Regions from separate parts of the Bradyrhizobium denitrificans genome, predicted to be linked through region 2. Evidence: predicted binding sites of a transcription regulator. Region 2 holds the regulator's gene; each other region holds the start of a gene.
The links. The regulator HrcA, encoded in region 2, represses chaperone genes, less so after heat shock. The targets are predictions, from matches to a motif close to GTTAGCACTCNCNNNNNGNGAGTGCTAAC.
Positions count from the first base shown of each region.

Region 1: groES (co-chaperone GroES) is a predicted target of HrcA. The motif match lies at 6,881-6,909, and genes of this name have one in related genera.
Region 3: groES (co-chaperone GroES) is a predicted target of HrcA. The motif match lies at 7,715-7,743, and genes of this name have one in related genera.

Region 1 is NZ_JABFDP010000050.1:1,069-11,764, reverse strand. It holds gene HL671_RS35570 (SDR family oxidoreductase) at 1-371, shown strand, start outside; gene HL671_RS35565 (MFS transporter) at 490-1,716, opposite strand; gene HL671_RS35560 (NupC/NupG family nucleoside CNT transporter) at 1,835-3,085, shown strand; gene HL671_RS35555 (acyltransferase family protein) at 3,276-5,336, opposite strand; gene HL671_RS35550 (cupin domain-containing protein) at 5,505-6,080, opposite strand; gene HL671_RS35545 (usg protein) at 6,289-6,573, opposite strand; gene groES (co-chaperone GroES) at 6,953-7,267, shown strand; gene groL (chaperonin GroEL) at 7,431-9,071, shown strand; gene HL671_RS35530 (LysR family transcriptional regulator) at 9,358-10,197, opposite strand; gene HL671_RS35525 (cysteine hydrolase family protein) at 10,322-10,696, shown strand, end outside.
Region 2 is NZ_JABFDP010000041.1:16,276-26,971, forward strand. It holds gene pncA (bifunctional nicotinamidase/pyrazinamidase) at 1-371, shown strand, start outside; gene grpE (nucleotide exchange factor GrpE) at 501-1,121, opposite strand; gene hrcA (heat-inducible transcriptional repressor HrcA) at 1,254-2,342, opposite strand; gene rph (ribonuclease PH) at 2,516-3,229, shown strand; gene rdgB (RdgB/HAM1 family non-canonical purine NTP pyrophosphatase) at 3,226-3,870, shown strand; gene hemW (radical SAM family heme chaperone HemW) at 3,857-5,014, shown strand; gene HL671_RS33760 (penicillin-binding protein activator) at 5,043-6,290, opposite strand; gene rsmI (16S rRNA (cytidine(1402)-2'-O)-methyltransferase) at 6,682-7,575, shown strand; gene HL671_RS33770 (YraN family protein) at 7,562-7,972, shown strand; gene gshB (glutathione synthase) at 8,006-8,947, shown strand; gene HL671_RS33780 (exodeoxyribonuclease III) at 9,085-9,900, shown strand; gene HL671_RS33785 (cyclic nucleotide-binding domain-containing protein) at 10,009-10,452, opposite strand; gene HL671_RS33790 (response regulator transcription factor) at 10,518-10,696, opposite strand, start outside.
Region 3 is NZ_JABFDP010000010.1:147,975-158,670, reverse strand. It holds gene HL671_RS12935 (glycosyltransferase family 39 protein) at 1-1,041, shown strand, start outside; gene HL671_RS12930 (NAD-dependent succinate-semialdehyde dehydrogenase) at 1,222-2,613, opposite strand; gene HL671_RS12925 (class II aldolase/adducin family protein) at 2,906-3,685, shown strand; gene HL671_RS12920 (hypothetical protein) at 3,811-4,371, opposite strand; gene HL671_RS12915 (Hsp20 family protein) at 4,460-4,909, opposite strand; gene HL671_RS12910 (hypothetical protein) at 5,128-5,358, opposite strand; gene groL (chaperonin GroEL) at 5,622-7,244, opposite strand; gene groES (co-chaperone GroES) at 7,285-7,599, opposite strand; gene HL671_RS12895 (trypsin-like peptidase domain-containing protein) at 7,822-8,919, shown strand; gene HL671_RS12890 (GGDEF domain-containing protein) at 9,069-10,286, shown strand; gene HL671_RS12885 (M20/M25/M40 family metallo-hydrolase) at 10,305-10,696, opposite strand, start outside.

The DNA of each region.
Region 1 (10,696 bases), on a different contig from region 2:
AGGACCAGTCGCCGCGTGGCGGTCGCATCATCAACAATGGTTCGATCTCGGCGCATGCGCCGCGGCCGTTCTCCTCGCCCTACACCTCGACCAAGCACGCCATCACCGGCCTGACAAAAGCGTCGAATCTCGACGGCCGTGCCTATGACATCGCGGTCGGCCAGATCGACATCGGCAATGCCGAGACACCGATGACCGAGCGCATGGTCGGCGGCGTGCTGCAGCCGGACGGCCGCATGATGCCGGAGCCGCGCATGGACGTGAAGGCCGTCGGCGATGCCGTCGCCTACATGGCCGGCCTGCCGCTCAGCGCCAACGTCCTGTTCATCACCGTGATGGCCACCAAGATGCCGTTCGTCGGACGGGGGTGACAGCTTTGTAGATGGGGTAACGGGCCGACCACCCCAGCGGCACGCGAACGGCGCTCACAAATAGCGCCGGAGTGAGCGTGCCGCTCGGGTGGTCGGCCCGTTACCCCATCTACGAGTGCTACTCCAGCCGCTCGACCTTGCGCAGCGTTGGAAACAGCTTCATCCACAACAGCGCGATCGCGATGGTGCCGAGGCCGCCGAGCACGGCGGCGGGCATGGCGCCGAACAGCGCGGCGGTGACGCCGCTCTCGAACTGGCCGAGCTGGTTGGAGGCGTTGATGAACAGGAAGTTCACCGCGCCGACCCGGCCACGCATCTCGTTCGGCGTGGCGAGCTGCACCAGCGAGAAGCGGATGACGACGCTGATCGTGTCGGCAGCGCCGAGAATGGCGAGTGCGAGGACCGACACCCACATCACATGCGACAGGGCGAACACGACCGTGGCGGCACCGAACACGATGACCGCCTGGAACATGCGCAGGCCGACACGCCGCCTGATCGTATAGCGCGCCAGCACAGCCGTCATCGCCAGCGCGCCGACCGCGGGCGCCGCGCGCAGCACGCCGAGGCCGAACGGCCCGGTGTCGAGCACGTCGCGCGCATAGATCGGCAGCAGCGCGCTGACGCCGCCGAGCAGCACCGCGAACAGGTCGAGCGAGATGGTGCCGAGGATCGCTGGATTGGCGCGGATGAAGCGGACGCCGGCGAACAGGTCATCCTTGCTGCCATCGAGGCGCTCGGCCGGCACGTCGTCCGGCACCTGCATCAGGCCGGTCAGCGCCATGCCGGCGAGCCAGAACAGCATCATGACGCCATAGGGCAGTCCGGGCGCGACCGCATAGGCGAAGCCGCCGATGGCAGGGCCGGCGATGGTCGCGAGCTGCGCTGCACCGCTCGACAGCGCGCTCGCCCGCTGCAACGTGCCTTCCGGCGCGATCAGCGGCAGCAGCGCCGCGGTCGCCGGGCTCTCGAATGCCCCGGCGGTGCCGAGCACGAAGGTGGCTGCGAACAGCTGGATTTCGCCGAGCTGGCCGGCGTAAGCGCCCCAGCACAAATAAAGCGCGGTGAGCGCCTCAGCGAGCTGGCAGAGCTGCACCACGCGCTTGCGCCGAAAACGATCGGCGGCGTTGCCGGCGACGAAAACCAGCAATGCCGTGGGCAGGAATTGGATCAGCCCGACCATGCCGAGATCGAAGGCCCGTCCCGTCAGGTCGTAGATCTGCCAGCCGATCGCCACCGCCGCGATCTGGCTCGCGAAGCGCGACAGGCTGCGGGACGACAGGAAGAACAGGAACGCGCTTTGCTTCAACAGATCGCGCGCGCCGATCGGGACGGTGGTCGACATGATGGGCCTGCGTGACGCAGGCCCAGATGCTTGTCAATCGCAAGTCCCGCATGGCGGCATGGCGTTGCGCGGAGCGGTTCCCTGCGCTCATAATTCACCAGGTGGTTTGGGGGATTTGATGCTTCAGCTGCAATCGGCGTTCGGAATCGTCGCGCTGCTCGCGATCGCCTGGGCGCTCGGCGAGAACCGTCGCGCGGTGTCGCTGAAGCAGGCCGCGCTGGGACTGATGGTGACGATCCTCACCGCAGTCGTCCTGCTGAAGGTGCCCGCGGTGGCCCGCGCCTTCGGCGCCATCAACGACGCCGTCGGTGCGATCTCGCAGGCCTCGCGCGCCGGCACCTCGTTCGTATTCGGCTATGTCGGCGGCGGCGCCCTGCCCTTCGATCTGAAGGCGCCCGGCGCCGACTTCGTGCTCGCCTTCCAGGCGCTGCCGATCGTGCTGGTCATGAGCGTGCTGACGACCCTGCTGTTCTATTGGCGGGTGCTGCCGCCGCTGGTGCGCGGCATGGCCTGGCTGCTGGAGCGCACGCTCGGCGTCGGCGGCGCCGTTGGCCTCTCCACGGCGGCCAACGTCTTTCTCGGCATGGTCGAGGCGCCGCTGTTCATCCGCCCTTATCTGGCGCAGATGACGCGCAGCGAATTGTTTCTGGTCATGACCGGCGGCATGGCTGGAATCGCCGGCACCGTGCTGGTGCTGTACGCGACGTTGCTGGCGCCGCTCATCCCGGACGCCGCCGCGCATTTCGTCATCGCCTCGGTGCTCGGCGCACCGGCGTCGATCCTGATCAGCCTGATCATGGTGCCGGAAACCTCGAAGCAGCTGACCGGTGGCGCGCTCGGCGATCCCGACATGCAGGCCTCCTCGACCATGGACGCCATCGTCAAGGGCACCGGCGCCGGGCTCGAGCTGCTGATGAACATCATCGCGCTGTTGCTGGTGCTGGTGGCGCTGGTGCATCTCGCCAATACCATCCTGTCGCTCTCGCCCGCGATCGGCGGCGCCGCCATCTCGCTGCAGCGGCTGCTCGGCCTGGTGATGGCGCCGGTGTGCTGGCTGATGGGCCTGCCATGGTCAGAGGCCGTCACCGCCGGCAGCCTGATGGGCACCAAGACGGTACTCAACGAGCTGATCGCCTATGTCGAGCTGTCCAAGCTCGACGCCGCGGCGCTCGATCCACGCGCACGGCTGATCATGCTCTATGCGATGTGCGGTTTCGCCAACTTCGCCAGCCTCGGCATCATGATCGGCGGCCTCGGCACCATGGCGCCGACGCGGCGCGACGAGATCAACGCGCTCGGCCTGAAATCGATCGTCTCAGGCACGCTGACGACATGCTTGATGGGGGCGATCGTGGGGGTGTTGACGTAGCAACGCACCTCTTCGCCCGCGATTGCAGGCGCAGCCGCGCGTGTATCGCGGCTGGAAGGGCCACGGCGGCCGCAAGTCAGAAGAGGCAACTGCAACAAACACGCCTGCTCCGGATCATCATGCTGTTCCACGGGACGCATCGTGATCTCTTCTCTTTGGCGCCAGCGCCACCGAGCTGTTCGCGTTCCAATCAATCGTCTCGGGTTCCGCTATCACCTGCCTGATCGGACCGCTCGCGGGCCTGCTCACGTGAACTGAAGTCGGTCGTATCAGGCAACAGGCGTGGCGCCACCGCAGCCATCACATGCTCCGAGCCCTCGGCCGTCAGATGCGCATGGTCGAAGGACAGCGGGACGTTGCTGGCCGTAAGCGGACAGCGCCGGTCCTCGCAGATGGCTGACAGGATCGACACGTAGGATAGTCCCTCTCGCGGCGGCAATGCCGCCTGCATCGCCGCGTCCAGCGCGAAGATGTCCGAGCGGACGAACGCCGCGGACTCAGGTGTCACGCCGCGCAGCGTGGCGCGCGCCAGCATCGATGGCAGCCGCGCCCGGAACTGCACGGAAGGACCGAACAGAACCACCGGAATGCCAGCTTCGCGCAGACGCCCGATGGTTCGCCGGAGGTCCCGCACCATACCCGCGAAGCGCGGCGGCCGGGCATTCTCGAGCCAATCCGCCGACATCACGACCAGGTCAGGTCGTGCCTGCGCGAAATATTCGCCCATCTGAACCGCGAACGCCCGGCACACGCCGACGCCCTGGGTCTCGGCGCTGAAGGTCGGCATGCAGGTGGGCTGGCTCGCCTGCATGATATGGACCGTCTTCGGATCAAGGTGAGCTCTGAGGCCGTGAAAATAATGCGCAGCGAAGCTGTCGCCCCACAGCAGTATGTTGGTCTTGCCCGAGACAGGACGCAGGCAGTCCTCGGCGACCCGCCCATCCGGCGTCGTGAAGCACGCGCCATAGCGATAGAGCGGCTTCATGTCGTAGCTGTTATAGGCATCGAAGCGCTGCGCGGCGCGGTCGGCCTTAGACACCGCACCACTGCCCAGCAGCCCCACGCCGCTGCCCGCCAGCAGCAGCAGGCTCGCCAGCGCGGCAAGGCTGAAGGCGGCGCGCGGCGTGGCTGCGAGCTGACGAGTCCGGAACGGCTGCTCGACATAGCGCCAGGACAGCGTGGCCACGGCCACCGTCAGCACGAACAGGCCCGCCCGCTCCCAGCCGTCGAGCGCGAGGCCGGGCTTGGCGAAGCGCGCGAACGCAAACAGCGGCCAGTGCCAGAGATACAGCGAGTAAGAGATGCGGCCGACGAACGCCGCCCATTTGAGCGGTGACATCCGGTGGCGCGGCACGTTGGCCACGCCAGTCCCACTCCACAGAAACAGCGCCGCGCCGAGACAGGGCGCGAGTGCGTTGAGGCCGGGAGAGCTTGGCCCGGGACGCAACGCCAGAATCGGGATCGCCATCAGGATGAGCGACAGCCCGCGCGCCGCGCGCTGCACCACGCCTGGCGGTGGCGCAGGAAGGCGCGACACGGCCAGCAGGCTGCCGAGCAGGAATTCCCACGCCCGCGGCGGGCTGAGAAAGAAAGCGCTCGCAAATGCGCCGTTACGCAACAAGAGCAAGCCGAGCGCAAACGACCCCGCGGCGAACAGCGCCAGGACCCCAGGCAGCACCAGCCTGCGCCGCTGCGCCAGCAGCCGCCCCCCCCAGACGACGACCGGAAGCACCAGATAGAACTGCTCCTCGACCGCGAGCGACCAGGTGTGCAGCAGCGGCTTCTCGACCGCCGCATGGTCGAAATAGCCGGACCGCAGCCAGAAGAAGACGTTCGAGGTGAAGGTGACGACGGCGGTGGCAGACTCGAAGAACTCGGCGCGTTCGGAGCTGAGCAGCTCGTGCGACGCCGGAATCGCAGCACATGCGACCATCACATAGAGGGCGGGCAGCAGCCGCCGTGCGCGGCGCTCGTAGAAGCGGGCGAACGAGAATTGGCCGCTTACGATCTCGGCCGAAATGATTCCCGTGATCAGATAGCCGGAGATGACGAAGAAGATGTCGACGCCGACGAAGCCGCCGAAGATCGCCGGCGCCTCGAAATGGAAGCCGACCACGGCGAGCACCGCGATCGCGCGCAGCCAGTCGATATCCTCACGGTGGCCCAGCCCCGTGCTGGCGCCCGCGACGCGGGCGGGGCCCGGCCGGCCGGCCGCCGAGCTGAAAATCGCAGCCTGACGAAATCTGGACACAAGCGGCGGCAACGGAATGGACATGCCCCGGGCAAGCCCACAGGCGAATGCGGCATGCGCACACATCTGCCCTGAGCCCATCCCGCCCGGTCGAGCGGGACGTCAACACACGTGCGATGCGACCGCCGTCCATCGCACGCGAATTGTTTCCATCCGTTTCTGTCGGCTTTACGTCGTAAGTTCGACCGTTTTGAAGTCGGCCGGCAGGATAACCTCCAGCAGCTCAACGTCGTCGGAATAATCGAGGATCATGTGCCGGATCTTCGGCGGCTGCGTCCAGCAGCTGCCCTCCTTCATCAGCGTCTCGCCAACGCCTTCAAGATAGCTCTTCACCCATCCCTTGAGCACGTAGACCATCTGGAAGTCGACGGCATGGGTGTGCAGCTTCGAGACCTCCTGCGGGTTGCACGGCGGCAGCATGCGGATGACATGCGCCCGCGCCAGGCCATGGGTGGCCGCCGCAATGCTGAGATCGCGGTAATGCGCATAGGCGCGCAGGCCGTCGGCCTTGAAGTCCGCCTCGTTGAGATGGCTGATCGCGACCTTCTGCTTCGGCCGCCGCGGTGCCGGCGCCGGCCGTCCCTGGCTGGCAAGCGCCTTGCGCGCCGACGACGCCGCCCGGCCCGGCTTCGCGAGCGTCTTGGCTGCGGCTTTTGCAGTCGGCTTGGTCTTTGCGGTCTTGCGCGGCGCGGCCTTCGCGGCGGCGCGTGATGCTGACTTGGTGGTCCGGCTCTTCTTGGCCATGGCGCTCCCCTGCGTTCCTCGCTCTGAGGCTATCACAGTTGGAAGAACTCCGCAGGGGCTCCGCAAGAGGTCGTCATTCCGGTGCGGCGCGCAGCGACGAGCCCGGAATCCATTCCTTCGCACGTGTTGCCGCGCGATGGATTCCGGGCTCGCGTTGCGCGCGCCCCGGAATAACAACGGCGGTTGTGGCGTCTGATCGGCTGTCAGCTCAATTCAGCCGGAACACGCCGTCGACGGCGCGCAGCTCGGCGGGCTTGATCAGCTTGGAATGCGCCACCGTGACCGAGTACAGCGGGCCCTCGATCTTCTCCTGCCAGAACGCCAGGAAATCCTGCAGCGCCGGAAATTTCGGAAACAGGTCGTAGTTCTGCCAGACATAGGTCTGCAACAGCGAGCGATGGTCCGGCATCCGATACAGGATCTGCGCGGTCGTCAGCCCGTAACCCAAGACCTGTTTCCGAAAGTCCTCGGAAACCTCAACCCTCGACACCATGCCAACCTCCGTTTCTGGAGCGCATGTCCGTGTGGCCAACCGGGATGGAGCCACCCGGCAAAGATGCGCTCACTGCTTCGAAATGTGACGCATGTTCTCAATCCATCTCAAGCTTAAATGTTTAACGGCATGTTGAAAAATGCTGCATTAGCAGCGACTTAGCCCGGGTGCTAATACGGGGTTTCACGATCTGTTCCGACCCTGTTAACGCTATCGGAACGCTTTGGCAGAGCGCGCAGTTGACTGCTAATTTTTCTGCTACACACCCTTGCCCGGCCCCCAACTCTCCCCTAAATCCAGCCGGCGTGCTGGCACTCGCCGGCAGCGACTGCCAAAATTCCAGAAACTGACAATCGCCTCAATAGCTTAGGAGGACTGTATGGCTTTCCGTCCGCTTCACGACCGCGTCGTGGTCAAGCGCATCGACGCCGAAGAGAAGACCGCTGGCGGCATCATCATCCCCGACTCGGCCAAGGAAAAGCCCTCGCAGGGCGAAGTGATCGCGGTGGGCCCGGGCGCCCGCGACGAGAGCGGCAAGCTGGTCCCGCTCGACGTCCAGGTCGGTGATCGCGTGCTGTTCGGCAAGTGGTCGGGCACCGAGGTCAAGATCGACGGCCAGGAGCTGCTCATCATGAAGGAAAGCGACATCATGGGCGTGCTCACCGACACCGCGTCGAAGAAGAAGGCCGCCTAAGCGCTGTTGCCCCTCATCCTGAGGAGCCGGCGCAGCCGGCGTCTCGAAGGATGAGGCCTCGACCACCTCCCCATCTCGTCCTTCGAGACGCCCGCCCAAGGTTCAATCGACCATGGCAGGCTCCTCAGGACGAGGAGCAAAGTTCAACCCAGGGAAACCCAATATGTCAGCGAAAGACGTAAAATTCGGCGTCGAAGCCCGCGACCGCATGCTGCGCGGCGTGGACATTCTCGCCAATGCCGTGAAGGTCACGCTCGGTCCGAAGGGCCGCAACGTCGTCCTCGACAAGTCGTTCGGCGCGCCGCGCATCACCAAGGACGGCGTCACCGTCGCCAAGGAGATCGAGCTCGACGACAAGTTCGAGAACATGGGCGCACAGATGGTGCGCGAGGTCGCCTCGAAGTCCGCTGACGCGGCCGGCGACGGCACCACCACCGCGACCGTGCTGGCCCAGGCCATCGTCCGCGAGGGCGCCAAGGCCGTTGCCGCCGGCATGAACCCGATGGATCTGAAGCGCGGCATCGACCTCGCGGTCGAGGCGGTCGTGGCCGACCTCGTCAAGAACTCGAAGAAGGTCACGTCGAACGACGAGATCGCTCAGGTCGGCACCATCTCCGCCAACGGCGACTCCGAGATCGGCAAGTTCCTCGCCGACGCCATGAAGAAGGTCGGCAATGAGGGCGTGATCACGGTCGAGGAAGCCAAGTCGCTCGAGACCGAGCTCGACGTCGTCGAGGGCATGCAGTTCGATCGCGGCTACATCTCGCCCTACTTCGTCACCAACGCCGACAAGATGCGCGTTGAGATGGACGACGCCTACATCCTCATCAACGAAAAGAAGCTGTCGTCGCTGAACGAACTGCTGCCGCTGCTCGAGGCCGTGGTGCAGACCGGCAAGCCGCTGGTGATCGTCGCTGAGGACGTCGAGGGCGAGGCTCTGGCCACGCTCGTCGTCAACCGCCTGCGTGGCGGCCTGAAGGTCGCGGCCGTCAAGGCCCCGGGCTTTGGCGATCGCCGCAAGGCCATGCTGCAGGACATCGCGATCCTGACCGGCGGCCAGGCGATCTCGGAAGACCTCGGCATCAAGCTCGAGAACGTCAACCTCTCGATGCTCGGCCGTGCCAAGAAGGTGATGATCGACAAGGAGAACACCACGATCGTCAACGGCGCCGGCAAGAAGGCCGACATCGAGGCGCGCGTGGCCCAGATCAAGGCGCAGATCGAGGAGACCACCTCGGACTACGACCGTGAGAAGCTGCAGGAGCGTCTGGCCAAGCTCGCCGGCGGCGTCGCGGTGATCCGCGTCGGCGGCGCGACCGAGGTCGAGGTCAAGGAGCGCAAGGATCGCGTGGATGACGCGATGCATGCGACCCGCGCGGCTGTCGAGGAAGGCATCCTGCCGGGCGGCGGCGTCGCCTTGCTCCGTGCTTCCGAGCAGCTCAAGGGCCTGCGCACCAAGAACGAGGACCAGAAGACCGGTGTCGAGATCGTCCGCAAGGCGCTCTCCGCTCCGGCCCGTCAGATCGCGATCAACGCGGGCGAGGACGGTTCGGTCATCGTCGGCAAGATCCTCGAGAAGGAGCAGTATGCGTACGGCTTCGACTCGCAGACCGGTGACTACGTGAACATGGTGTCCAAGGGCATCATCGACCCGACCAAGGTCGTGCGTACCGCGATCCAGAACGCCGCCTCCGTGGCGAGCCTCTTGATCACCACCGAGGCGATGGTCGCCGAGCTGCCGAAGAAGAACGCCGGCGGCCCCGCGATGCCTCCGGGCGGCGGAATGGGCGGCATGGACTTCTAAGGTCCGTTCCTCTCTGAGACAGGAAGGGCGCAGCGCAAGCTGCGCCCTTTTTCTTTGCCTGCCGAATCACCGAGATCATGCGCGGCACCCGCGATGTCACGCGGCCGATACCGCCATCCGGCCCGGCCGCTATTTCGGCGACGACCCGCGCTTCCGGATGAACCTGCAGACCGCCACGACCTCTCGAAGGCGGAGCAGACCCAGAACTACAAGAAGATCGTGCCACGCGACGCCGCCTGACACGCCGCGCACCGCGACCGACGTCGCCGTCGACCTTGAGCAGGCCTCAATCCCGCGCCTGATACGCTGCAAAACACTCGCGCAGCCAGCCAATCACGATCCGCGCCGCCGCGTCGCGCTTCAGATGGGTCTGCACCAGCAGCCAGACATCGCGCCGACGCGGCAGCTGTGTCACGCGCAATGATTGATCGGCGAGCAGATCGCGGCAGGCATGTTCAGGCAGCACGGCAGCGGCGTGGCCACTCCGCAGCAGCTCCGACATCACGCGGACATTGTCGGTGACGCAGCGGGCCGCAGCGAACAGCCCGCGCTGTTTCAGGACCTGCTGCTCCGGGATGCCGTCGAGATCGTCCGGATAGGCGCAGACGAAGCTCGGCGCGGCGCCGGCAGGCTCGATCAGAAAGAGCGCGATGGTGCCGAGCCGGGTGATGGTGAAATCGCCCTTCTCCGGCTTGCGAAGCCGGATCGCGAAATCCGCCTGCCAGCGCGAGAAGCTGACATTCTGGCTGGCGGTCAGAAGATGCAGCAGCAGACCGGGATGAGCCGCGAGCAGTGATGCCAGGCGCGGCGCCAGCACGTTCTCTGCAACCGCTGCGGTCGTGGCAATCCGGAACCGGCCGCTCGGTCCCGACTGATCCGCCGCACTCCGCGCGATCGCCGCGGCATGACCGGCCATCGCATCGACATGCGCCAGCACCGTTGTGCAGGCCGCGGTTGGGCGCCGTGCGCCATCCACGGCCTCGAACAGGCGCACGCCGAGCGCGGCCTCGATGCGTGACAGCCGTCGCCCGACCGTCGTCTCGTCGATGCGCAGCCGGCCGCCGGCGCCAGCATAACTGCCGGCGTCGCGCACCGCCGCGATGATGCGCAGATCGTCCCAGTTCATCCAGGAGCCGTAACACGCCTTGCGGCCTACCTGCAAATCCGCAGCCATCGGCTGCATGATCCTGCGTTGCTGCAGGCGCGCCCCGGCCTAGGATGCTGCCAACCGCTCCCCGGAGACGATATCCATGACCGCCCCCAAGACCCTGCTCGAGCTCGCCGGCGCCGACCTCAGCCTGCCGTCCCTCGCCGAGTCCTGCCTCGTGCTGATCGATATCCAGAACGAGTACCGCGACGGGCCGCTCGCCCTGCCCGGCGCCGAGCCCGCGATCGCCTGCGCGGCGCGGCTGCTGGCCCGCGCAAGGGCGGCCGGCGCGCAGGTGTTTCATATCGCGCATCAGGGCCGCGCGGGCGGCCTGTTCGACCGCACCGCCCCGCGCGGCGCGATCGTCGATGCGCTGGCGCCGCGCGCCGACGAGCCGGTCATCGAGAAGACGCTGCCGAATGCGTTTGCCGGCACTGATCTGTCGGCGCGGCTGTCCGCCTCGGGCCGCAAGAACCTG
Region 2 (10,696 bases):
GCGTGCAGGGCACCGAGGGAGCGGCGCTCTCCAAGGATCTCGCGATCCCGCAGGCCGAGCTCATCATCCGCAAGGGCTTTCACAACGCGGTCGACAGCTACTCGGCTTTCACCGAGGCCGATGGCAAGACCACCACGGGTCTCGCCGCCTATCTGCAGGCGCGTGGCATCACCCGCGTCTTCGTTGCCGGACTGGCGACCGATTTCTGCGTCGCCTGGACTGCGCTCGATGCCCGCAAGGCAGGACTGGAGACTTATGTCGTCGAGGACGCCTGCCGCGGCATCGACACCCAGGGGTCGCTGGCCAAGGCATGGACCGACATGGCGGCGGCCGGCGTCAAGCGGATCAGTTCCGAGGATATCGCGGCATAGTCCGGTGCGCCGCGACCGGCTTGACAGCACGCGCCACCAACTAGAACTAAGAAGGCCACTTAAAAAATGAAGAAGGCCACGAGCTGACGGCTCGTGGCCTTCTGCTTGTCTTGGACTCGGGCGCCGCCGTCAGGCCGCGTTGTTGGGCTGATCGTTGTTCGCAGCGGGCGCCGGCTTGGCGCCGCCCTTGGACACGCCGACCAGCGCCGGGCGCAGCACGCGCTCGCCGATCATGAAACCGGCCTGTACGACCTGCACCACCGTGCCCGACGGCACCGAGGCATCGGGGACCTCATACATTGCCTGTTGGAAGTTCGGGTCGAACTTCTGTCCGGTCGGATCGAATTTCTTGACGCCGTTCTTCTCCAGCGTGTTGAGCAGCGAGCGCTCGGTCAGCTCGACGCCTTCGATCAGCGCCTTGAGGCCGGGATCGGCATTGGCCCGCGTCTCGGCCGGCACGGCATCGAGTGCACGCTGCAGATTGTCGGCAATATCGAGCACGTCGCGCGCGAAGCCGGTGATGCCGTAGATGCGCGCATCGGCAACCTCACGGGCCGTGCGCTTGCGCAGATTCTCCATCTCCGCCAGCGTGCGCAGCATCTTGTCGCGCGCGTCGGCGGCTTCCTTGGCCAGTGCCTCTGCTGAGCCGGTCTCGGGGTCGTCGGGCATGATATAGGGTTTGGAGACGACGGGTTCGCTGGCCTGCGCCGGGTTTTCCGGATCGTTTTTATGCAGGTCGGGATCGGTCATGGACAGACTTCTCGCAAGTTCGGCTGAACGGGTTTTCTGGATGTCGGGCGGGATATCGTGCTTTAGTCAGCGAAAATCAAGCGCGGGCTCGCGGCTCCACGCGATCGCAGGGTTAACCGGACCGATCGCGCATCAGCCACCGAGCAGACGGCTGACCAGGCGCGCCGCATAATCGACCGTCGGTATCACGCGGGCATAGTTCAGCCGGGTCGGACCGATCACGCCGAGCACACCGACAATGCGGCCGGTGGCGTCGGAATAAGGCGACACGATCGTCGAGGAGCCCGACAGCGAAAACAGCTTGTTCTCCGAGCCGATGAAGATGCGGACGCCGTCGGCATTCTCGGCGCGCCCCAGGAGGTCGACGACGCCGCGCTTGGTCTCGAGATCGTCGAACAGCCGCCTGACCCGTTCGAGATCTTCGAGCGCGTGGAGATCCTCGAGCAGATTGGCATGGCCGCGCACGATCAACTGGCGATCGTCGCTGTCGCCGCCCGACCAGCTCGCGACACCGGCCGCAATCACTTTCTGCGTCAGCTGATCGAGCTCGGCGCGATCGTGCGCCAGCGCGGTCTCGAGCTCGAGCCGCGCTTCCGCCAGGGTGCGTCCCCTGATCCGGGCATTGAGGAAGTTGGAGGCCTCGGTGAGCGCCGAGGATGGCACGCCGGGCGGCAATGCCAGCACGCGATTTTCGACTTGGCCGTCCTCGCCGACCAGCACCACCAGCGCCCGCTCCGGCTCCAGCCGCACGAACTCGATATGCTTGAGCCGGGTGTTGGATTTCGCGGTCAGGACCACGGCCGCGGCACGGGTCAGGCCCGATAGCCGCGTCAGCGCCTCGTCGAGGGCAGCTTCCACTGACTGCGCCCGTCCCACGGACGCAAGCTGACTCTGGATCGATTGCCGCTCCGCCTCGGTCATGTCGCCGACCTGCATCAGGGCGTCGACAAAGAAGCGGAGCCCCGCCTCGGTCGGCAAACGGCCGGCAGAGGTATGCGGCGCATAGATCAGGCCGAGCTGCTCCAGGTCGGCCATCACGTTGCGCACCGACGCAGGCGACAGCGGAACCGCGATCAGACGCGAGATATTGCGCGAGCCGACCGGCTCGCCGGTCGCCAGATAGCTTTCGACGATCTGGCGAAAAATCTCGCGCGAGCGCTCATTGAGCTGCGCGAGCCCCGCCGGCGGTGTCATCAGGTTGATCGGATCGTGGTGGGCCACCAGAGACTCTCCTCCCCAGTTGCCTATAATGTGTCCATGCGGCGGCTCGGTGGCAAGCTGGTCTTGAGCAGGGGCCCCCTGGCGTGATCCCCCCTGATAAGCCCTTGCCGCTGCCGGCCCCGGCTCCTACAAGGCCATTCAACACCCGTCTTTGCCCTGCCACGGAGAGAATCATGCGGCCGAGCCGCCGTGCACCGGATGAATTGCGGCCCGTGAGCCTGGAACGGGGCGTCGTCAAATACGCCGAGGGCTCCTGCCTGGTGAAGTTCGGCGACACCCATGTGCTGGTCACCGCCACGCTGGAGGACCGGCTGCCGCCATGGCTGAAGGGCCAGGGCCGCGGCTGGATTACGGCCGAATACGGCATGCTGCCGCGCGCCACCCTGGAACGGACCCGGCGGGAGGCCTCCGCAGGCAAGCAGACCGGCCGCACGGTCGAGATCCAGCGTCTGATCGGCCGCTCGCTGCGCACGGCGATCGACCTGGAGGCGCTCGGCGAGCGCCAAATCACGGTCGATTGCGACGTGCTGCAGGCCGATGGCGGCACCCGCACGGCGTCGATCACCGGGGCCTGGGTCGCGCTCGCCGACTGCATCAAATGGATGAAGACCCGCAATATGCTGAAGACCGAGGTCTTGCGCGCCAATGTCGCCGCGATCTCCTGCGGCATCTACAACGGCACGCCAGTGCTCGACCTCGACTACGCCGAGGATTCCGAGGCCGAGACCGACGCCAATTTCGTCATGACCGGCGATGGCCGCATCATCGAGGTGCAGGGCACGGCGGAAAAGACCCCATTCACCGAGGCCGAGTTCCTGGCGCTGATGGCGCTGGCGCGCAAGGGCGTGGCCCGGCTGGTCGATCTACAGAAGATGGCGGTCGCGTGAGCAGCAGCCATCGCAAGCTCAGCGGTCGCATCGTCATCGCGACCCACAATCCCGGCAAGCTGGCCGAGATGCGCGAGCTGCTGGCCCCCTACGGCGTCGAGGCCGTATCGGCCGGCGAACTCAGCCTCGGCGAGCCGGACGAGACCGGCGAGACATTCCAGGCCAATGCACGAATCAAGGCCGTGGCCGCCGCGGACGCCGCGCAGTTGCCGGCCTTTGCCGATGATTCCGGCATCGTCGTCCATGCGCTGGACGGCGCGCCGGGCATCTACTCGGCCCGCTGGGCCGGGCCGGACAAGGATTTCACGGCGGCGATGACCCGGATCGAGCGTCTGCTGCAGGAGCGCGGTGCGACCGGACCGGACAAGCGCGGCGCGCATTTCGTCTCGGCGCTGTGCGTCGCCTGGCCGGACGGGCATGTCGAGGAGGTCGAGGCGCGCGTCGACGGCACCTTGGTATGGCCGCCGCGCGGCTCCGCCGGCTTCGGCTACGACCCGATGTTTCTGCCCGAAGGACATGATCGCACCTTCGGCGAGATGACGAGTCTCGAGAAGCACGGCCTGCCGCCGCTCGGCCTCGGCCTGTCGCACCGGGCCCGCGCTTTCGTGAAGCTCGCGGAGATCTGCCTTGACCAGCGCTGAGAACGAAGCGTTCGGCGTCTATGTGCACTGGCCGTTCTGCCTGTCGAAATGTCCGTATTGCGACTTCAACAGCCACGTCCGCCACACAGCCATCGACCAGGACCGCTTTGCCCGCGCCTTCGCCAGGGAAATCGAGACCACCGCCGCGCGCATCGGCGCGCGTACCGTCTCCTCGATCTTTCTCGGCGGCGGCACGCCGTCGCTGATGCAGCCGCAGACCGTCGGCGCCATTCTCGATGCGATCGGCAAGCACTGGCACGTCGCTTCGGATGTCGAGGTTTCGCTGGAGGCCAATCCAACCAGCGTCGAGGCGACCCGCTTTGCCGGCTATCGCACCGCCGGCGTCAACCGCGTGTCACTCGGTGTTCAGGCGATGGACGACGCCTCGCTGAAAATGCTGGGCCGCCTGCACACCGCCGAAGAAGCCATGAAGGCGGTGGCCATCGCGCGGCAAGCTTTCACGCGCTATTCGTTCGACCTGATCTATGCCCGGCCTGACCAGACGCCGGCGATGTGGACCGAGGAATTGACGCGCGCCATCGGCGAGGCGGCCGAGCATCTGTCGCTGTATCAGCTGACGATCGAGGAGGGCACGCCGTTCTTCGGCCTGCACGCCGCCGGCAAGCTGAAGACCCCCGACGAAGGTCTGGCGCGCACGCTCTACGATGTGACGCAGGAGGTCTGTGCGCGTCACGGCCTGCCGGCCTATGAGATCTCCAATCATGCGCGGCCGGGCGCGGAGTGCCGGCACAATCTCGTCTATTGGCGCGGCCAGGAATATGCCGGCATCGGTCCCGGCGCCCACGGCCGGCTCGATATCGACGGCATCCGGCACGCCATCGCGACCGACAAGCGGCCGGAAGCCTGGTTGATGCGAGTTGAATCCAACGGTCATGGCGTGATGACCGACGACGAGCTCAACCGCGAGGAGCGCGCCGACGAATTCCTGCTGATGGGGCTGCGGCTCGCCGAGGGCATCGACCCGAAGCGCTATGCCGCGATCTCCGGACGGCCGCTCGACCCGCGCCGCATCGCGCTGCTGCGCGAGGAGGGCGCGATCATCGTCGATGGAGACGGTCGCCTGCGGGTGACGCAGGACGGCTTTCCGGTGCTCGATGCCGTCGTGGCCGATCTCGCCGCCTGACGCTGCGCGCTTTTGTGTGGCGTTGAAGCTATGTGGCGTTAAAGCTCTTGGGCGCACCGGCGACAGCCTGCCCGCCCCCTGAGCCGACGCGCATGACCGCGAGCCCGCGCTCATTGGTGCCGTCGCTGCGGAAACGAAACAACCCGTCGATGCCGGCAAAGCCGGACGCGTTGGTCAGCACGTCTGGCGCGAAACGCTGCGCGCCTTGCGTCCGCGCCAGCGCCGCGACGAGGGCGACCGCATCATAAGCCAGAGTCGCTGTCCGGACGGGATCGCCGCCGAACCGCGTGCGATAGCGTCCCGCAAACGCGCGGAAGCCTGCGGGATCGGGCGCCGCGTAAAGGCCGCCCTGGAGACTGGCGCTGTTGTAGACCCGCGGATTATCCCACAGCCCGGTGCCGAGCAGCTGGATGTTGCGCAGATTGGCCCCCGCCGCCGTCAGCGCATCCGCCGTCGCAACTACCGAATCGCCGTCGTCCGCCAGCAACAGCGCGTCGGCACCGCCGAGCGACTGCGCCACGGTGCGCGCCGCCGTGTTGCGATCGCCGCTATATTTCTCGAAGGCCACGATCCGGCCGCCGCGCCGGCTGACCGCCGTCTTGAACGCACCTTCGACCACCGTGCCATAGGCGTTGTCGGGCAGCAGCGCCGCGAAGGAGCGCTTACCGACACTCGCCGAATAATCCACGATACGGATCGCGTCGGACTCCGGCAGGAAGCTCAGCAGGTACACGCCACGACCGGCGACGCTCGAATCGGTGGAAAAGGCGATCACCGAGATGTTGCGCGTGCGCGCGACCTGGGCGGTCGCTGGCACCGAGCCGGCGAACAGCGGACCGAGAATGATCTCGGCGCCCTCGTCGCAGGCCTGCTGTGCGCCCTGTTGCGCGCCTTGCGGACTGCCGGCGTCATCCTTGATCAACAGCTGGATATTGGGGTTCTGGAACTCGGCCAGCGCCATCTCGGCGGCGTTCTTCATCGACTGCGCCGCGATGCCCGCATTGCCCGAGGCCGACAAGGGCAGCAGCAGCCCGACCTTGACTTGGCCGTTTCCGGCTACCGCCGGTTGTAGCGGTGGCCCGGAGGGGCCGGTCGGTTGCTCGAACGGGTTGGGGATGCTCATGCCCTGCTGCACGCCCGAGCAGGCCGACAACAGCGGCGCGCCGACGATCAGGCCCAGCGCCGTTCGTCGGGCAACCCCATGCGAGTCCGGGCCGTGAGACTTGAGGCCGAAAGACCTGGGACCGTGAGACTTGGGATGACGCGGGCCCACCATGGCATCTCTTCGTTCGGCCGAGACGGCCAGAAGTTCCTTTATCGCACGCCCGTCGGGTCGCACTGATTCAGTCATATTGTCGATGAATAGTTAAGCAAAACAAAAGGCTGTCAGGGCCACACAGCCGATCAATTCGACGTTTTGCACGGCATATCCCCCGCTCGCACGCTGCCGCTTCCTTGACCGTTTCGAACTTGCCGGTCCGAACTTGAAGCTCCGATGAACGGGACGCCCCCGTCTGGATCGGAAGGTCGATCGGCCGGACGCCCGTTCCGCGGTGGCTTTCCCCGGCCGGGCCATTTAAATTACCCCGATGGGCGCGCACGCAACCTCGAACATGTCGCCGAACCCCGGCAATTCTTCCACCACATCTGCCACCACGCGGGGCTATATGGTGGCCGGACACCGCGTGACTGCCCCGAAGGCGCGACCGGGACTTTATCTCGTGGCGACGCCGATCGGCAATCTCGCCGACATCACGCTCCGGGCGCTGGAGACGCTGGCCGGTGTCGACGTCATCTTGTGCGAGGACACGCGGATTACGCGACGGCTGACCGAACGCTACGGCCTGTCATCGGAACTCGCCGCCTATCACGAGCACAATGCCGAAGCCGTGCGGCCAAGGATCCTGCAGCGCCTGGCCGAAGGTGCCGCCATCGCGCTCGTGTCCGATGCCGGCACGCCGTTGATTTCGGATCCCGGCTACAAGCTGGTGCGCGAAGCGTGCGGGGCCGGTCATGCCGTGACCGCACTGCCCGGCCCCTCGGCGGTGCTGGCCGCCTTGAGCGTGGCGGCGCTGCCGACCGATCGCTTCTTTTTCGAAGGCTTCCTGCCGGCCAAGCAGCAGGCGCGACGCGCGCGGCTGTCCGAGCTGGCGCGCGTCGAGGCGACGCTGGTGATGTTCGAGTCCGGCAACCGCGTGCAGGAGTGTCTGGCGGATCTCGCAGACGGCCTGCCCGGACGACAGGCCGCGATCTGCCGCGAGCTGACAAAGCTCCACGAGGAGGTCCTGCGGGGCGCGATCAGCGATCTGGCAGCGCAGGCCAATGAGCTGGAAACGCGCGGCGAGTTCGTGCTGGTGATCGGACCGCCGGCGCGCGATGCCGAGGTGCTGACGACGGATCAGCTCGACGCGCTGCTCGCGGATCTGCTGCAACGGTCGAGCGTCAAGGACGCTGTCATGCACGCCGTCGAACTCTCAGGCCGTCCGCGGCGCGAGGTCTATGCGCGCGCCCTCGAGCTCGCCAAGACCAAGCGGGCGGGAGAGGCCGATGGCGAAGGCTGAGCACACCAGCACGGCCAAGCCTTCCAAGCCAGCCGCGCCTGAGCGTGTCGCCGCATTTCGCACCGGGCTTTCGGCGGAAGCACGCGCCGCCGCGCTTCTGATCGCCAAGGGCTATCGGATTCTCGCCAAGCGCTTCCGCACGCCGCATGGCGAGATCGACATCATCGCGCGCAAGCGCGACCTCGTCGCCTTCGTGGAGGTCAAGGCCCGTGCCTCGCTCGACGATGCCGCCTATGCGGTGACGCCGCGTCAGCAGCAGCGCATCATCGATGCCGCGCAGGCTTGGCTGATGACGCATCCCGAACATGCCGAATTCGAGCTGCGGTTCGACGCAATTCTCGTTGCGCCGCGCAGCCTGCCGCGCCATCTGATAGCGGCATTCGACGCGAGCACCTGACATGACCTTACTGCAGCGAGCAGGGACCTGCCCATGAAACTGAATGTCGCCGTCCAGATGGACCCGATCGCGCGCATCAATATCCGCGGCGATTCGACCTTTGCGCTGCTGCTGGAGGCGCAGCGGCGGGGCCATGGCCTCTCCTACTACACGCCCGACAAGCTCTCGCTGCGCGGCGAGGAGCTGTACGCGCCGGTGCAGGCCTTGGCCGTGCGCGATGAAATCGGCGATCATTTCACGCTGGGCGAGCCGAAACCGACCGCCTTGGCCTCCTTCGATGTCGTGCTATTGCGACAGGATCCGCCGTTCGATCTCGCCTACATCACGTCGACGCATTTCCTGGAGCGGATCCATCCGAAAACGCTGGTGGTCAACGATCCCGCGAGCGTCCGCAACGCGCCGGAGAAACTGTTCGTGATGAACTTCCCGCAGTTGATGCCGCCGACGCTGATCTCGCGCGATCTCGACGAGATCAACGCCTTCCGCGCTCAGCACGGCGCCGTGGTGATGAAGCCGCTTCACGGCCATGGCGGGGCGGCCGTGTTCCGGGTCATGCCGCAGGACATGAATTTCGGCTCGCTGTTCGACATGTTCTCGGTGACCTTCAAGGAACCCTGGGTGATCCAGCGCTTCCTTCCCGAGGTGAAGCATGGCGACAAGCGCATCATCCTGGTCGACGGCGAGTTCGCCGGCGCCGTCAACCGGGTCCCGGCGGCCGACGATCTGCGCTCCAACATGGTTCGCGGCGGCGCCGCGCAGGCCACCGAGCTCAGCCCGCGCGAACGCGAGATCTGCGATACTCTGGGACCGGAATTGCGCGCCCGCGGCCTGTTGCTGGTCGGCATCGACGTGATCGACGGCAATCTCACCGAGATCAACGTGACCTCGCCGACCGGCATCCGCGCCATCTCGCGTCTGGGCGGGCCCGACATCGCCGCCCGCGTCTGGGACGTGATCGAGGCCAAGCGGCGTTGAGTGCGCCGACGTTCACGTTCGGCGCGCCGATAGCTGGGGATAAGGCCGATCAAAACGCCGGTGCGGCCCGCTCCGGGGCTGGTGGTCCGCGCCCAGAGCGCTGACGAGCGCGCAATCCATGGTATGACGCACGTCTCATGCGTCTCGTCCTGACCACCTGGAACATCAATTCGGTGCGCCTGCGCATCGACCTCGTCGCCAAGCTCATCAAGCAGGTCAGGCCCGATGTGCTGTGCCTGCAGGAGACCAAGTGCATCGACGACGCCTTTCCGCTGAAGCGATTCAAGCGGCTCGGCTATGAGCATATCGCGCTGAACGGCCAGAAGGGCTATCACGGCGTCGCCGTGATTTCGAAATGGCCGTTCGACAGCACCGACGTCAGGACGTTCTGCGACAAGGTGGATTCCCGGCATATTTCGGTGGCCTTCGGCGAGAAGGCGCAGCTGGCCCGGCCGCTGGTGCTGCATAATTTCTACGTGCCTGCCGGCGGCGACATTCCCGACCCCGCGCTCAATCCGAAATTCGAGCACAAGCTGCAATTCCTCGACGAGATGAAAGCGTGCGAGCCGTTGCACCCGCGCGGCGACGACCGCCACATCCTGGTCGGCGACCTCAATGTCGCGCCTCACGAGCACGACGTCTGGTCGCATAAGCAGCTTCTGAAGGTGGTGTCGCACACGCCGATCGAATGCGAGAAGCTGCTGGCGGCGCAGAGCCACGGCGCATGGGTCGATGTCGCCCGCGAGCGGATCCCGATGTCGGAGAAGGTCTACACTTGGTGGAGCTATCGCGCCGCCGACTGGACCGTCGGGAATCGCGGCCGGCGGCTCGACCACATCTGGGTGTCGCGCGCGCTGAAGGACAATGTCACCGATTTCAGCATCCTGCGCGACGCCCGCAGCTGGGAGCGTCCGTCAGATCATGTCCCGGTGACGGTGACGCTCGACGTGTAATTCGGGCATGATCCGGACAAGTGGAGACCGCATTTTCCGAAAAGACCCTGGTCAACAACGCGGAATGATCATGATGCGTTTCCGTGGAAACGCCTCATGGTCCAGAGGTCACGACATCAGCTTGGCGCCGGCCTTCAGGATGTCGCCGGCCAGCCGTGTCGCCCGATTGGCGAACTCCTCGCGCAGCCGCCGTGCCGCGACGGCATCGCTTTCCAACACGCGCTGGAACAGGCTGCGCGAAAGCCGAACCACCGACGCATATTCCAGGGCCGTCGCGGTCGCAGGGCGTCGCATCTCCACCAGCAGCGCCAGCTCGCCGATCAGCATGCCCGGCGTCGCGACAACCTCGGCTCCGACCTGGTCGCTGACGCGCAGCGAGCCGCGCTGCACCACATAGCCGCAATCAGCCGTGTCGCCCTCGCGGAACAGCGCCTCGCCGCTCTGGATGTTGCGCGGTTCGGACCCGATCGCAAGCATGCGCAGGGATTCGCGTCCCAACAGCCGCAGCGTCGGGACGCGCTCCAACAGCGCAATATCATCTTCGATCGACATCGAGAGCCCGGGGAAGGCAGAATTAATCCAATATCATAGACGGCGGACCGCCATCCCCGAACGTATCACGGCACCAGCTTGTAGCCACCGGCCTCCGTGACCAGAATCTCTGGATTTGCGGCATCTTTCTCGATCTTCTGCCGCAAACGGTAAATATGCGTTTCCAGCGTGTGGGTGGTGACGCCGGAATTGTAGCCCCACACCTCCTGCAGCAGCGTCTCGCGCGACACCGGCTGCTGGCCGG
Region 3 (10,696 bases), on a different contig from region 2:
GTGGTTTACGCCGTCGTCGGCTTCATGCCCCTGTTCGTGGAAGAATACCGCACGCAGGGCGCCCGCGAGGCCATCCGCCGCTTCGCGCATCTGATCTATGTGCTGATCCCCGGCCTGATCCTGGGCTACCTGATCATGGGCCTGATCTGGCCGTGGTCGATCATCGAGCCGGCCAATCCGTTCCGGGCTCTGACCTATTTCTCGCACTTCTTCGAGAAGCCGTGGAAGGAGATGTTCGACGGGGCCCTGGTCTCGGTGCCGGACATGCCCTGGTCGTATCTGCCGACGCTGTTTGCGCTGCAGATGCCGGAGCTGATGATCGGGCTGTTCGTGGCCGGCGTGGTCACCTCGCTGATGTCCTTGTCGCGGCCCGACATGCCGGCGCGTCAGAAGAGCATCCTGCTGATGCTGACCTTGGCGGCAACGCTGCCGATCCTGATCGCGATCGTCAAACGCCCGGCGCTCTACAACGGCATCCGCCACTTCGTGTTCGTGATCCCACCGATGGCGCTGCTCGGCGGCATCGCCTTTTCCTGGCTGCTGTCCTGGCTCAACAAGGACGAGCGCCGCAGCTGGCAGCCGGTGGCGATCGCCGCCTTCTGCTTCGGCCTGCTGCTGCCGCTGGCGGAGATGATCCGCCTGCACCCCTACCAGTACACGCATTTCAACTTCATCGCCGGCACGGTGCGCGAGGCCGACGCCCGCTTCATGCTCGATTATTGGGGTCTGGCACTGAAGCAGGCCTCCGATGGCCTCAAGGAGCAGCTCGACGAGCGTCAGGAAGTGCCGCCGATCGGTCACAAATGGAAGGTCGCGGTCTGCGGTCCGCAGCGGCCGGCCCAGGTCGCGCTCGGCCCCGATTTCACGATCGGCTGGGACAGTCATGCCGCCGACTTCGCGATGACCCTCGGTGAGTTCTACTGCAAGGGACTGACCGCTCCGGTGATGGTCGAGATCAAGCGCGACGACGTGGTGTTCGCACGGGTCTACGACATCCGCGGCCGCAGCATTTCGAGCCTGCTGTCGATCCCGGCTCCCTAGCCGATCGGCCATATGGTCAGGGCGATCGTCCCGATGAGGAACGATCGCCCGATGAGCTTGGCATCTCTAGAGCATGATCCGGAAAAGTGGAAACCGGGTTTCCGAAAAGATCATGCTCAAACAAAGAGGAAAGATCATGATGCGTTTCCGTGCAAACGCATCATGATCCATTAGACGGGCTTAGAACCGCGCATCGATGTCCACGATGTCGATCAGCTTGTGATTGACGAACTCCTTCAGGCCGAGTCCGATCAGCTCACGACCATAGCCCGAGCGGCGGATGCCTCCGAACGGCAGATCAGCCTCGACCTTGGTCGGATGGTTCACGAACACCATGCCGGTCGAGACCCTTCTCGCGAGCTCGGCACCATGCGCCGGGTTGGCGGTGAAGACCGAGCCGCCGAGACCGAACGGTGAATCATTGGCGATACGAACCGCGTCATCTTCGTCCTTGGCGCGGAACAGCATCGACACCGGGCCGAAGAACTCCCAATGACGTGCCGGATTGTCGTCCGCGACCTCGGTCAGAATCGTCGGCTGCACGAAAGCACCGCGATTGGGCACCGGAGGGCCCACCTCCTCGGCCTTGGCGCCGAGCTGAACCGCTGCCCGGATCTTCTCCTTCACCTCGTCAGCCGCACCTTGCGACGACAGCGGCGCCAGCGTCGTCTTCGGATCGAACGGGTCGCCGGCGACAAGACCCGCAACGCCCTTGCGGTAGCGGGCGAGAAACTCGTCATAGATCGGATCGACCAGGATCATCCGCTTGGACGACACGCAGACCTGCCCGCCATTCCAGTGCCGGCCGAACACCGCCCATCTGGTGGTCTTGTCCAGATCAGCGTCCGCGAGCACGATGAAGGCATCGGCACCGCCGAGCTCCATCGTCGATTTCTTCAGCGCCTTGCCGGCTTGCGCAGCCACCACCGAGCCTGCCCCTTCGGAGCCGGTGAGCGCCACGCCGTGAACCCGGTCGTCGTTGAGAATGAGCTCGACCTGGGACCGCGTGGCATAGAGATTCTTGAACGCGCCGCGGGGCAGACCGGCCTCGGCCATCAGCTTCTCGAAGGCCGCCGCCGACTGCGGGACATTCGAGGCATGCTTGAGGAGCAGCGTGTTGCCGGCCGACAGCTGCGGCGCCAGGATGCGTGCGATCTGATAATATGGGAAATTCCACGGCTCGATGGCCAGCAGAACGCCAAGCGGCTCACAGACGAGAATGGCCTCGCCTTCGGCCGGATCCAGAACCGGCAGCTTTTCCGGCGCCAGCAGCGCCTCGGCGTGGCGGGTGTAATATTCGAGGATCTTTGCCGACAGTTCGACCTCGGCCTTGGCTTCGCTGAACAGCTTGCCCATCTCCAGCGTCAGCAGCCGCGCATAGGAGTCGCTGTCCCGGCGCAGGATGTCGGCGGCCGTCTGCAGAATCCGGCCGCGTTCGGCGAAGGACGTCTGCTGCCAGGCGAGAAACGCCTCATGCGCGGCGGCGATCGCCGCACGCACCTCGTCGTCGGTCGCATCCGGAAAGGAAGCGAGGGTTTCCCCCGTATATGGATTGATGGTCTGGTAGGTCATTGATCGTACTCCGTGGACCCCTCTCGCCCGCTGCACATGCACCTGCGGCAGGGTCCTGCGGAGCGCGCGGAGCCACGGCCTGGCATGTCGGTCGCCAAGCTATTGTGCACGCCGCCATGCGCATTGACGGTAATCAAGACGGGCCACCGGCGCCCTGCTCGCACCGGCCACCGCGGCGGCATGGGCGGCCGAAAGGCCGCAATCCATGCATGGCCGCCTCTGCGCCCGGCGTCTTGTCGGCCGCAAGCGGGCCGCCTAGGCTCCGGTCACGATATCGAGATTGGAGAATGCCATGTCGCCCGCGGAAGCTCGCCTGAAGGACGCGCCCTCGAACATGACCGAGGCCGAGTGGTCGCAGCGGGTCAATCTCGCCGCCGCCTATCGCCTGGTGGCGATGTTCGGCTGGGACGATCTCGTCGACACCCACATCTCCGCCCGCGTGCCCGGCCCCGAGCACCATTTCCTGATCAACCCCTATGGCCTGCTGTTCGAGGAGATCACCGCCTCCAGCCTGATCAAGGTCGACCTCTATGGCAATCAACTGTCGGAGAGTCAGTACAGCATCAACCCGGCGGGCTTTACCATCCATTCGGCCATCCACGAGGTGCGCGAGGATGCCGGCTGCGTCATTCATCTGCACACGCTGGACGGCGTCGCTGTGTCGAGCTGCGCCGACGGCCTGCTGCCGCTGAACCAGATCGCCCAATATGTCACCCATGATCTCGCGTATCATGACTATGAGGGCGTGGCCCTGGACCATGACGAGCGGCCGCGGCTGCAGCGCGACCTCGGCACCAAGAACCACATGTTGTTGCGCAATCACGGCACGCTGACCGTCGGACGCTCGGTCGCCTCCGCCTTCGAGCGCATGTATCATCTCGAGCGCGCCTGCTCGATCCAGGTGCGGACGCGCACGCTGGGCGCAACGGCCTATCCGGTCCGCGACGAGGTGGTCGACAAGAATGCGAAGCTGTTCGACAATCAGGATCGCGTCGAGCTGCGCTCGAACCAGCTGGTCTGGCCACCGCTGCTGCGCAGGCTCGATCGCGTCAATCCCGGTTACAGGAATTGATTTTCGCGCGCGCGGGCGATAGAAACAACCATCACCCTCTACGCTATTTGGAATGAAACGCCGCCCAATTCCGGGCGGCGTTTTGATTTGAGCGTGGTTGTTGACTGACCACGCCCGGGGAAACGTCAGCAGCGGCCGGCGCGGCCCAGGCCTTGATGCTCGGACAGACCGTGCAGTTGCTGCAGCTCCTCGGCCAGGCGGCGCTCGACGAAACGGCGCTCGTGGTCGGCGAGCCGGGTGGCCAGCAGCTTGCGATAGCGCCGCACATTGGCTTCACGGGAAAAGGCTTCGCGGGAGAAACGCAGCCGTGCCGCCGGCCGCACCCGGCCGGCAGCCCCGCTTGGCGCATGGTCGGGCGCAGCTCCGTCCGCCTGCACATCGGCCCGGGGCACGACACGCATCGCGGCGCCGCCGCGCGGCCGCGGCGGCTGATCCTCGCGATCCAGTTGCCGCAGCGCGCCGAGGACATCGGAGAGGCGCAGCGGCCGCGCAATGCCGGGAATTTCGCGCAGCTGCGGCTGTGACTCGACCGCATACATATCTGATGCCCAGGAGGACAGGATCAGCCGCTTCTCGGCCCGCGACAGTTTCGCGTCGTTGAGCAGATCGGCCGGGGATTCGTAGTGCGAGACCGGGTGGAAGGTCCCCCCGCCTGCGGTGGTGATCGAAACACTGCGCTCACTCATGTCGTGTCTCCTCCTAACGCTCCTTTCGCATGGACACTGCTGCCGAAGCGCGCGGGCACCACCGCCCGCGCGCCACGTGACATCGGCCTCACGCCGCCTTCTGTTGCGCGATCTGCTCGACCGGCGCGGTGTTGATCGCGATCCGGCGCGGCTTCATCGCCTCGGGAATTTCCCGCACCAGTTCGATCCGCAACAGGCCGTTGTCGAACGACGCCTTCGTGACCTGCACATAGTCGGCGAGATTGAACTGCCGCTTGAAGGGACGCGACGAGATGCCCTGGTAGAGATATTCGCGGCCTTCCTTGTCGGCCTTGCGACCTTCGACCGTGAGCACATTATGCTCGGCCGTGATCGCCAATTCGTCCGGAGAGAAGCCGGCGAGCGCCAGCGAGATCTGATAGCAGTCGTCGCCGAGACGTTCGATATTGTAAGGGGGATAATTGTCCTCGACCGCGCGCTGCGTCTCATCCAGCAGGTCGAACAGACGGTCGAAGCCGACGGTGGAGCGCCACAACGGGCTGAAATCGTAGGTCCTCATAGCCAAGTCCTCCAAAGAGCAAGATGGATACGAAGGAGCGCCGGCCGATGCAGGACCTCTGAGTACCAGACAAGCGGTCAGCGCCCAGATGACAGCCGGGCCCCGAAGGCACCCGGCACCGCCGAAGCGGCAAACAACGAATTAGAAAAACCGAAACCGGTTTCAAGAGGCTGCCGGCAGATTTTTTTGTCGCATCTGCGATGCGGTTGATCGGCCGGTCAGGCCGCCACGGCCGACAGCCGTTGCAGCCGCATCGTGGCCTCGCGCAGCACGCTGACCAGCCGGTCGCGCTCGCGCGCATCGAGATCGCCGCGCGACAGCACCGTCTGGCAATGCGCGACCACGCGCTGCTCACTTTCGATGAGAAAACGAGTCAAACGCCGCGGATCGGCAATCGCCATGGCGGCGGCCGGATTGGGTGGCGGATGATCGTACTGCCAGGCAGGCATGATCGCCCCTGCAAACACGCGAAAGCGCTGCGACCGAACCCCGGGCGGCGCGACAGCGCCCCAATCACACCTCCCGTCGACCGTCGCTCCATCGATGGCCGCAGCAATTGTGGCCGGCCATGGACGGATTGCGGTCTTAGGTTGTTTGATAGCTGCGCGTTATGGCCGATCCACGGCCAGTCACGGCCATCAGCTGCTTTCTTTTCGGCGAAGCGCACCGAATACCGTGGCGGGCCGAGCCGGCCCGCCACGGGTTCTGGCGATCAGAAGTCCATCGCCGGCGCTGCCGGCGTGGCCTCCGCCTTCTTCGGCTTGTCGGCAACCAGCGCCTCGGTGGTGATCAGCAGCGAGGCGACCGAGGCCGCATCCTGCAGCGCGGTGCGGACCACCTTGGCCGGGTCGATCACGCCGGCCTGCACCAGATCCTGGTACTCGCCGGTCGCGGCGTTGAAGCCCCAGCTGTAGGTGTCCTTCTCCAGGAGCTTGCCGACCACCAGCGAGCCGTCCTCGCCGGCGTTCTGCACGATCTGCCGCACCGGCACCTGGATGGCGCGGCGGATGATGTCGACCCCGGCCTTCTGGTCGGCATTGGCGGTCTTGACGCCGTCGAGCACCTTGGTGGCGCGCAACAGCGCCACGCCGCCGCCGGGCAGGATGCCCTCCTCGACAGCCGCGCGCGTGGCATGCAGCGCATCGTCGACGCGGTCCTTGCGCTCCTTGACCTCGACCTCGGTGGCGCCGCCGACCCTGATCACCGCGACGCCGCCGGCGAGCTTGGCCAGCCGCTCCTGCAGCTTCTCGCGGTCATAGTCGGAGGTGGTCTCCTCGATCTGCAGCTTGATCTGCTGCGTGCGCGCCTCGATGTCCTTCTTGGCGCCGGCACCATCGACGATGGTGGTGTTTTCCTTGTCGATGACGACCTTCTTGGCGCGGCCGAGCATCGACAGGGTCACGTTCTCCAGCTTGATGCCGAGATCCTCTGATATCGTGGTGCCGCCGGTGAGGATCGCGATGTCCTCCAGCATCGCCTTGCGGCGATCGCCGAAGCCCGGCGCCTTGACGGCGGCGATCTTGAGGCCGCCGCGCAGCTTGTTGACGACCAAGGTCGCCAGCGCCTCGCCTTCAACGTCCTCGGCGACGATCAAGAGCGGCTTGCCGGACTGCACCACCGCTTCGAGCAGCGGCAGCATGGTCTGCAGGCCCGACAGCTTCTTCTCGTGGATCAGAATATAGGGATCCTCGAGCTCGACCCGCATCTTCTCGGAATTGGTGACGAAGTATGGCGAGACATAGCCACGGTCGAACTGCATGCCCTCGACCACTTCGAGCTCGGTGTCGAGGCTCTTGGCCTCCTCGACCGTGATCACGCCCTCATTGCCGACTTTCTGCATGGCCTCGGCCAGGAAGCGGCCGATCTCGTTGTCGCCATTGGCCGAGATGGTGCCGACCTGGGCGATCTCGTCATTGCTGGTGATCTTCTTGGCGTGCGACTTCAGGTCGGCCACGATGGCGTCGACCGCGAGGTCGATGCCACGCTTGAGGTCCATCGGGTTCATGCCGGCGGCGACCGACTTCGCGCCTTCCTTCACGATCGCCTGGGCGAGCACGGTGGCGGTGGTGGTGCCGTCGCCGGCGAGATCGGCGGTCTTCGAGGCCACCTCGCGCACCATCTGCGCGCCCATGTTCTCGAACTTGTCCTCGAGCTCGATCTCCTTGGCGACCGTGACGCCGTCCTTGGTGATGCGCGGCGCGCCGAACGATTTCTCGATCACGACGTTGCGGCCCTTGGGGCCGAGCGTGACCTTGACCGCATTGGCGAGGATGTCGACGCCGCGCAGCATCCGGTCGCGCGCGTCGGTCGAAAACTTCACGTCCTTGGCAGCCATGTTCTCGTCTCCTTTCTCCGATGACTGTCAGTTGCGGGGATCAAGCAGCCTTCTTGGCCGCGACGGGGGCATCGATGATGCCGAGCAGGTCGCTCTCCTTCATGATCAGGAGATCCTTGCCGTCGATCTTGACCTCGGTGCCGGACCATTTGCCGAATAGCACGCGGTCACCCGGCTTGACGTCGAGCGGCACCAGTTGGCCCTGCTCATTCCGCGCGCCAGGGCCCGCGGCGACGATCTCGCCCTCCTGCGGCTTCTCCTTGGCGGTGTCGGGAATGATGATGCCGCCCTTGGTCTTCTCTTCGGCATCGATGCGGCGCACGAGCACGCGGTCGTGCAATGGACGGAAATGCATGCACATCCTCCTTCACAAGATCAGCGATGTCATAGGACCCGGGTCCCATGAGGCCCCCGGGCGAGCAACGACCTAGGAAAGCCGAACTTTTCGTTCAAGAGGGTCACGAAAAATTTTTGGCACTCGGTGGGAACGATTGCCAGGACGGCTCTTGACCGCACCGGCCGTCCTGACCAGTTTCACCGTCGCCAAATCCGTCCAGATTCCGTCGAGGAAAAAACGATGCAGATTCTGCGTTGTGTCCGGCCTTTGGTTCTGCTGCCGGCGATCGTGCTCTCCCTCCTGGCTGCCCCTGCCCTCGCCCAGATCCCGGACCTCAAGCTCGGCCGCGTGCCGACCTTGGCGCCACTGGTCAAGGAGGTCACCCCGGCCGTCGTCAACATCTCGGTCGAAGGCAAGGTCCGGCAGGACAATCCGCTGTACCAGGACCCGCTGTTCCGCGAGTTCTTCGACGTTCCGAAACAGGTCGAGAAGCAGATCAGCGCCACCGGCTCCGGCGTCATCGTCGATGCGCAGCGCGGCTACGTGATGACCGCCAATCACGTCGTCGAGCATGTCAGCACCGCACAAATCCGGACCAAGGACGGCCGCAAATTCTCCGCCCGCCTGGTCGGGCGCGATCCCGCCACCGACATCGCGGTGCTGCAGATCAAGGATCCGACCGAGCTCAAGGCGATCGCGCTTGGCGACAGCGATGCGCTCGAGGTCGGCGACTTCGTGATCGCGGTCGGCAACCCGTTCGGCCTCGGACAGACCGTCACCTCCGGCCTCGTCAGCGCGCTCGGGCGAACCGGGCTCGGCAAGCAGGGCTATGAGGATTTCATCCAGACCGACGCCGCGATCAATCCCGGCAATTCAGGCGGGGCGCTGATCAACCTCCGCGGCGAACTGGTCGGCATCAACACCGCGATCATCTCGCCGGGCGGCGGCAATGTCGGTATCGGCTTTGCCGTGCCGATCAACATGGCGCGACGGGTGATGGAGCAACTGGTCGCCAACGGCCGCGTCGACCGCGGACGCATCGGGGTCACCCTGCTCGATCTGGATTCGCCGGCCGATGGCCGCGTCCAGGGCGCCCGCGTCGCCGATGTGACCGTCGGCTCCCCGGCCGAGCGGGCCGGACTGCGCAAGGGCGACATCATCGTGAAGGCGAACGACATGCCAGTGCGCAGCGCGACGCAGGTTCGCAATCTCATCGGGCTGACGCCGGTCGGCCAACGCGTCCGCCTCGTGTTCGAGCGCGACCGCGCGCTCGGCAATGCGACGGTCGAGGTCGCGCCGGTTACCGAAGAACGCGCCCGCGCGCGAAGCTCGGGCTGAGCATGATCAACCTTCAGTCCACAATGGGGAGCGCCCACGACGTGTAGTAATTTTTTACCGCTCATCAAGCATGGAACGAGACGCCGATACCTCTCTAAAGGCCTGTTAAGCGCCTTGCCCTTAGTGAGCGCGAGGGCGGAGGTAATGACATGCGGGGTGACGGTCTGGCTTTCAGTTTGCCACGCTGGCGCGTGACGCGCTGGCTGGCAGACCCGGGATATCCGGTATCTCCCGACGATCGGCTCGCCCTGATCGGCGAGCTCTATGGCTGCTGGTCCGTGTTCGCCGGTGGCGCCATCAACACCGTGGCCGTCGCGGCAGCGCTCGCACTGCGCACACCGACTGCCCTGTTCATCAGCTGGCTTGCCCTGGAGCTCGTGATCTGCCTGTCTCGGCTGATCGTGATGATGATCGCCTATCGCAGGTCACGTCACAAGCTCACGACCCCGACCGATGTCCACATCCTGCTCTCGGTGGCCTGGAGCGCCAGCGTCGGTTTCGGTGTCGGCATCAGCCTGGCGTCGGGCGACTGGGTCGCGGCTTCGCTCGCTTGCATTTCGTCGGCGGCCATGGTCGGCGGCATCTGCTTTCGCAATTTCAGTGCGCCACGCCTCGTCGGCACGATGATCCTGTGCAGCATCGGCCCGGTGCTCCCGGGTGTCGCGATTTCCCATGAACCGCTGCTGTTCGTGATGTATCTGCAGATGCCGGTGTACTTCGTGGCGATGACCGGCGCGGCATTCCGCCTGAACAAGATGCTCGTCGCGGTCATGCGCGCCAAGACCGAGAGCGATGAGCGGGCGCTGCGCGATCCGCTCACGGGCCTGTCCAACCGTGCCGGCCTGATCGAGGCCTTGCAACGAAAGCTCGCGGGCAAGGCCGATGCGGACCAGCGCTTCGCCGTGCTCTATCTCGATCTCGACGGCTTCAAGCCGGTGAACGACACCTTTGGCCATGCGGCGGGCGACGAACTGCTGAAGATCGTCGGCCGGACGCTGCGGCAGGTCGTGTCTCCGGCCGACCTGATTGCGCGGATCGGGGGCGACGAGTTCGTCGTGCTGGTCAGCGATCCGTCGATCGACCACGCCCTGGCGCTCGGCGAACGCATCATCGAGATGATCACTGCGCCGGTGGTGCTGCCGGGCGGCGCGCGCGTGCATATCGGCATGAGCATCGGCATTGCGGCCGCACCCGAGCACGGCAGCGATGCCGAGGCTCTGCTGTTTGCCGCCGACGCCGCGCTTTATGATGCCAAGTCGAGCGGCAAATCGTGCTGGAGACTGGCCTCGGCAGAGGCCAATCTCGCAGCCTTGCGCAAATATGCCGGCATCGATCAGGTCGCGGCCGAGAAGCTGACCGCGGCCTGAGGCGTTCGCGCCGGCCTGTTAGCGCGGCATCTCCGCGAGCGCCGCGAGGATGCGGGCCCAGGAGCGGATGCCCTTATGATAGCTCTTGAGGTCGTACTTCTCGTTCGGCGAATGGATGTTGTCGTCATCGAGACCAAAGCCGACCAGCAGCGAGTCGAGCCCGAGCGTCTTCTTGAAGTCGGTGACGATCGGGATCGACGCGCCCGAGCCCATCAGGATGGTCTCCTTGCCCCACTCCTCGGTCAGCGCCTGCTTGGCGGCGGCGAGCGGCTTCATGGTCCAGTCGAGCGCGATCGCCGCACCCGCGGAATGGTCGCCGAACTCCACGGAACAGTCGCCGGGAATGCGCGCCGACACGTAGTCGCGGAACGCCTTGCGGATCTTCAGCGGATCCTGGCCCTCGACGAGAC